2 regions of the Polaribacter sp. 20A6 genome follow, and region 1 is predicted to be linked to the other one. Evidence: riboswitches for the same ligand, from Rfam matches in the RefSeq annotation. Region 1 holds a riboswitch; the other holds the start of a gene.
What was found. Region 1 has a riboswitch for S-adenosylmethionine ahead of GQS57_RS12210 (homocysteine S-methyltransferase family protein). Riboswitches for the same ligand answer to the same signal wherever they lie in the genome.

Region 1 (3,426 bases):
ATGGCTTGTTTCCCGTCAATTAAACCGTCATCAAAATTAATATCTATAATTTGTGCGCCACCATCTACTTGATGTCTTGCAATATCTAAAGCTTCATCAAATTGCTCGTTTTTTATCAATCGTAAAAACTTACGAGAACCTGCAACATTTGTACGTTCTCCTACATTGATAAAATTGCTATTTTCATTCAAGACTAGAGGTTCTAATCCTGATAAACGCATATATTTTGTTTGTTTCACTTTCATTATATGTAATGTTCTACTATTGGAAATGGTTCATAAAAATGATGCAATAATTCTTTCCATTGTTCATATTCATCAGATTTTCTAAATCCAACCTCGTGATCCTCTATTGTTTGCCAACTGACCAATAAAATATATTTGTCATCTTGTTCAACACATTTCTTTAATTGATGAGAGCTATATCCTTTCATAGAAGAAATAATCTTTTCTGCCTTCTTAAAATTAAACTCAAAATCTTTTGAAAGGCCTACTTTTATGTTTAAAATGGCTACTTCTAGAATCACTTTCCTTTTATTTATTTTGAGATTACTACTTGCGTAGCACTGCTTTTTATATATCTAAAACCTGTTTATTTACAACAAAGGCTCTTGGCTTATATTTTCCCGAAATCCTTGCAATCTCACTAATATGTTCTGGTGATGTTCCACAACATCCACCGATAATATTGATTAAATCTTTCTTTAAATACTCTTCTATCTGCTCTCCCATTTCTTCTGCAGTTTCATCATACTCTCCAAAAGCATTTGGCAATCCTGCATTTGGATGTGCAGAAATAGCAAAATCTGTTTTGTTTGCAATAGCTTGTAAATGGGGTTGTAATAAATTGGCTCCTAAAGCACAATTAAACCCTACAGATAATAAAGGAATGTGAGATACAGAAATTAAAAAAGCTTCCGCAGTTTGCCCAGATAAAGTTCTACCAGAAGCATCTGTAATGGTACCACTTAACATAATTGGAACATCAATACTACGCTCGTCTTTTACTTCTTCAATAGCAAATAATGCTGCTTTGGCATTTAGAGTATCAAACACCGTTTCTACTAACAATAAGTCGGCACCACCATCTAATAATGCTTCAACTTGTTGTTTATAAGCAATTCTTAATTCATCAAAAGTTACTGCTCTATAACCCGGATCATTTACATCTGGAGACATACTTGCAGTTCTGTTTGTTGGACCAATAGAACCTGCTACAAAACGAGGTTTGTGTGGTTCTTTTGCTGTAAACTCATTTGCAACTTCTTTGGCAATTTTTGCTGATTGATAATTTAGTTCATACACTAAATTTTCCATCTGATAATCTGCCATTGCAATAGTAGTTCCAGAAAAAGTATTGGTTTCTATAATATCTGCACCAGCTTCAAAATATTTACCATGAATGGTTTTTATTGCTTCTGGTTGCGTAATTGATAACAAGTCATTATTACCTTGTAAAGGTGATGGATAGTCTTTAAAACGTTCTCCTCTAAAATCTTCTTCCGTGAATTTATAGGCTTGTAGCATAGTACCCATGGCACCATCTAAAACCAAAATTCTTTCTTGTAAAGCTTTGTATATATTTGACATTCCTGAAAATTAATTTTTGTGTTATCAGGAAAAGAAGAATTGATACTTTTTCCGTTATCTCTCTGAAAGGTTCTGAACCTAGTTCAGAAAGAATCAGTAGAAATTAGCACCTTCTTTAAAGATAAAGGGTTGCCAAGGCTTCCTCGGGTCTAATCCCTCAACCTTTCTTGATAACAATATTTAATAAATGAACTAAATTACGTTACAAAGTAACGAACTTTTTTCTTGTTTTAATAATTTATTCGTAGATATCTGATGATAAATAACGATCTCCTCTATCGCAAATAATAGCAACAATAACACCTTTATCTATTGATTTTGCTACTTTTAACGCGGTAGCAACAGATCCTCCACTACTCATTCCTGCAAAAATGCCTTCTTCTTTTGCCAAACGAACCGTCATTTCTTTTGCCTCTTCTTCACTTACTTCAAATATTTGATCTATTTTTTTAGCTTTAAAAATAGCTGGCATATATTCTTCAGACCACTTTCTAATTCCAGGTATTTTTGCCCCTTCAGTTGGCTGTGCTCCAATAATGGTGATGTTTTCGTTTTGTGATTTTAAATAATCAGAAACTCCAGTAATAGTTCCAGTAGTTCCCATGGCAGAAACAAAATGAGTTACTTCTCCTTCTGTATCTCTCCAAATTTCTGGTCCTGTTGTATTAAAATGTGCTTTCGGATTGTCAAAATTATCAAACTGATTTAAACGAAAGTATCCCTTTTTATATTTTAGCTTTAAAGCATAATCAATTGCACCTTCAATCCCCTCATCTGCAGGAGTTAAAATTACTTTTGCCCCGTAGGCTCTCATTGTTTTAACACGTTCTATAGTAGAGTTTTCTGGCATTGTAAGTACCATATTTACACCTAAAACTTTTGCCATTAAAGCCAATGCAATACCTGTGTTTCCGCTTGTTGCCTCTACTAAAGTATCACCTTTCTTTATATTTTTTCTTTTAATAGCTTCAGAAATCATATAATAAGCTGCTCTATCCTTTACACTTCCTCCAGGATTGTTCCCTTCTAGTTTTAATAATAAAGTAACACCTTCTTTCTTTAAGATATTTTGTACCTCTACAAGTGGTGTATTTCCAACAAAATCTATGATGCTTTTGGTTTTCATTCTAATTTCTTTTTTGAAAAATATTATTTTCTGATTTCACTGTTACCACCGAATTTTCTGGAACGGATTCCATAATACAAACATTGGCTCCAATTACAGAGTTTTTCCCTATTACAACATCTCCTCCTAAAATGGTAGCATTTGCATAAATAACAACACCACTTTCTATGGTAGGATGTCTTTTGGTGGATGCTAAACTTTTCTTTACTTGTATTCCTCCTAAAGTTACGCCTTGAAAAATCTGTACATTATCTTTTATAATTGCAGATTCTCCTATTACAGTTCCTGTTCCGTGATCTATATGAAAAGAAGCTCCTATTTCTGCTCCTGGATGAATCTCTGTACCGGTTTTGCTGTGTGCATACTCACTCATTATTCTTGGAAAAACAGGGATTCCTAAGTTTAATAATTGGTGACTTAAGCGATACACTGCAATTGCATAAAATCCTGGATATGCTAAGTAAATTTCTTCTAAACTTTTAGCAGCAGGATCATTTTTTTCTGAAGCAGCAGCATCTAAATCTAATTTTTGACGAATAGAAACAAAAGAATTTTCAAAATCACTCCACAAATTTCCTCCGTTTTCAACGGATAATCTTTCTAAAATTTTTAAAAACTTTAATCTTGTTTCTGCACCACTTTCAGACAAATGACGTTCATCAAACAAATTATTAATTAACTGTTTGGTGAAAATTTCTACGGCATCTCTTA
Region 2 (3,426 bases), on a different contig from region 1:
AGCAAATTTAGCTAACAATACGCCATTATTATTTTGAGTATCAATGCTAGAAGGTTCATCTGTTGTTCCTGCGGGTCTAAACTTTCCTTGTACTTGTACATTTATAGCCTCTGTTTCGTTATAAACTTTAACTTTAATGTAGTTGTAAACGTCTGCATCTAATACAATAAAAGCATCATCTCCGCCTTGTCCTCTTCTAATATTGGCATTGTTATTTGTTGTGCCAGATTCAGTTCTGTCTAGAGTTAGTGCCCCATCAGAAGAGGGTGTAGTAGTTCCATCATCCCAAGATACTGTTCCGGGACCATAGCCTTTAACCCAAGATTGAGCATCGGTTGTAAATTGATAATGTGTAGGTCCTTGTTGTGCAGCTATTTTTGTGGTAGTAAAAAGGACTACAGCCATAAATAAAATTTTAAAGTATTTTTTTTTCATAATAAATGGTTTATAGTGTTTAAAATATTAGTTTTTTATATCTATAAAATTAATTTATATGTTAGCATATTTCATGCTAAATATTACCTTTTACTTGCGCTGGTTTATCCGAAATATAAAATGTAAGTTGTTTGTATTGTCTTGTTTATGTCTTGAGTGATTTTTTTTTTTGTTTTAAAATATGTAGGTAAAAACTATACTAAATTTCCTACTATATTTAAGTTGTTATTACTTAGGTTTTTTTAATTGTATAGCTGAAATAAAATTAGATTGTAGATGTAAATGTCTGTTTTAAAAGTAAGAAATTGGTCTGTTTGATTGCCCTTAAATTTATCTTAATAGTCTAAATAGTTCTCAATTATGCTCGAATTAGTTAACTTCGACTATACTAGCATTAGAAAATTTAATAACAGAAAAAATAACAACCAATTAAGTTAAATAAAAGGGAGTTAACTAACCTCTATTAGATTGTTTTAATTCTTTTTAGTCTTCATTTTTCATGAATATAAACACAGATATCTGGTTATGAGTTTATTTTGTTTTTATAAACTTCCTTTCTTGAAGCCATTTTTCTAATTCTTCTTTTCCTCCTTTACGTTTACAATATCCACATCCCCATTGATCGTTTGTAGTTACCACTTGTATAAAATGGTTTCCTCCTGATGGGCAATTTGCAGTCCAACTATTCTCATTAAAACCTGTTGGTTTAGGATGTAATTGTTGTTGCTCTAAAAAAGTAATTAATGGTGTAATTTTTTGAATTGCTTTTGCTTTCTCAATGGTTTTAGGAGTTTTTATATCAGAAATGATTGTCTCAAATTCAAGTTGTGTAAAAATAACGCTATCCTTTAAAGTAGGATAACCGGTATAAAAATGGTTTGCTTCAATTAATTGATGAATAACATAAATAATATCTTCTTTTTTTGTGTCAAATTGTAATTTGTATTGAACTTTAATTTCTAATTCATCATTGTGGTAGGAATAAGTAGTCATTAAAAAGTGAAATTCATTTTTAATGGTTGCAGTGCTCCCGAAATCTAATTCAGAATTCATTTTAACGCCTTCTTGCGTTGTAAAAACAGTTTTCATAATACATAATTTAAAAGTTATGCATCAGGGAAATATAATAAAAAAGGAGGTTCATTTATTTTGACTGAACTGTCCGTATTCTAAACCACCGTGACTGTTGTGCTCGGTTGGTACGCATTTTTTGCGTTCCTGATACAGGACAAAAGTAAGAAATATTCTTGGACAACATAATTGTAAATTTAATTTGTTTCTAAATGGCATCTATTTTATATTGATTAAGCGAACCTGAACCTAAAGTGAATTATCTTTTGAATAATTATTTTCTAGTTTTATAATCTGTTCAGCATATTTCCCTGCATTCCGCGAAAAGCTTTATTTCAGGAAAAACGCTTCTCTAAAAAAAGCCTTGGACACAACTTTAAAGTCTCCGATTTAGATTTTATTTGACCACTTATTCTCTAAAAAAAATTGAGGAGAGGTCTAGCTCCATTTCTAATTTAGAAAAGTATTGCATAGATCAAGATAGTAAATAAATGTCCTGTAAAAGTTTATAAAAACTTGTTATTAAAAATGATTTACACTTTCTCAGATGTAGTTTAGTGCAGCGTTCTCGATATGATAAGTCTTTCAAGTATTTTTTAGATATATGGTATTGCTAAAGTTTCAGTATCTCAAGATATAAAGCTTTTTTATTTAACAGATATGTTTAATGATTGAATTATAGGGGTGTACCAAATGAATCTAACTCTTCATTTTGATTATTATTATTATTATTATTATTATTATTTGGTGTTAGAACATATCCCCCCCTTAAAAAGCACATTTGTCTTACTTCACTTTTTAGAATAAATATTTTATTTACAGTTGAGAAATAGCATAAAATAATTGAATGTTTTTTTTGAAATCAATTTAGAAAATTAATGCATGTTAGACATAAATAAAGTATCGTTAAAAGAAAAAATAGGATATGCTCTTGGAGATGGTGCTGCCAATATAGCTTGGAGAGGTGTTGCCGCATTTCTATTTATATTTTATACCGATGTTTTTGGATTGCATCCTGCAACAGTAGGGCTTTTAATGTTGGTATCTCGTTTTAGCGATGGTATTAGCGATATTTTAATGGGTATTATTGGCGACAGAACCAAATCTAAATACGGTAAATTTAGACCTTGGATTTTGTGGACAGCGGTTCCGTTAGGTCTTAGTCTTTCGTTGTTATTTTCTAGTCCCGATTTAAATCCAACAGGTAAAATTATTTATGCTTATATCACCTACATTGCATTTACCTTAATTTATACAGCAAATAACGTTCCTTACGGAGCATTAATGGCGGTAATGACGGGTAATGATAAAGAAAGAACAAGTATTGGTTCTTTTAGAATGGTTGGGGCATTTGGAGGAGGAATGTTGGTACAAGGAGCCTTACTTTTTTTGGTTGCTTATTTTGGTAATGTAAACCCAACTATTAAAGTTGATAAATTAGATACAGAAAGATTTAAAGTTGAAGTCTCTGCACCAAAAGATGTTTTAAACGCAAATATTAAAACAGAAAACGGAATTGCTTTATTTACTTGGGATACTCTTGAATCCGAAGAAAATATTCCGACCAAAGGAAAGAGCTTTACCATAGAAGCTAATAAAAATTACACATTTATTGTAACCGGAGAAAAAGACATCAATAAAGAATCTTTTTCAATTATAGATCAAAAGAAAGGATATAGCAACTCTATTTATGTAATGTCTATTTTCTTAACCTTGTTTATGATTATTACTTTTTATTCAACAAAAGAAAGAGTATTACCACCTAAAGACCAAGAAACAAACTTAAAACAAGATCTAAAAGATTTAATTACAAACAAACCTTGGTTAATTTTATTAGCAATTGGCCTGTTATTTAATGTGTATAATTCTATAAAACAAGGAATTGTTGTAGTTTACTTTACACATTATTTAAATGATCAA

Region 2: linked by a shared signal. The riboswitch ahead of GQS57_RS09945 (hypothetical protein) and the one ahead of GQS57_RS12210 (homocysteine S-methyltransferase family protein) in region 1 are both predicted to bind S-adenosylmethionine.

The regions. Positions count from the first base shown of each region.
Region 1 is NZ_WTPZ01000004.1:492,171-495,596, forward strand. Features, by position in the region: gene metH (methionine synthase) at 1-245, opposite strand, end outside; gene GQS57_RS12205 (antibiotic biosynthesis monooxygenase) at 245-526, opposite strand; gene GQS57_RS12210 (homocysteine S-methyltransferase family protein) at 573-1,589, opposite strand; SAM riboswitch class I at 1,641-1,766, opposite strand; gene cysM (cysteine synthase CysM) at 1,828-2,715, opposite strand; gene epsC (serine O-acetyltransferase EpsC) at 2,717-3,426, opposite strand, start outside.
Region 2 is NZ_WTPZ01000003.1:636,063-639,488, forward strand. Features, by position in the region: gene GQS57_RS09940 (T9SS type A sorting domain-containing protein) at 1-435, opposite strand, end outside; gene GQS57_RS09945 (hypothetical protein) at 967-1,524, opposite strand; SAM-I-IV-variant riboswitch at 1,571-1,665, opposite strand; gene GQS57_RS09950 (MFS transporter) at 2,389-3,426, shown strand, end outside.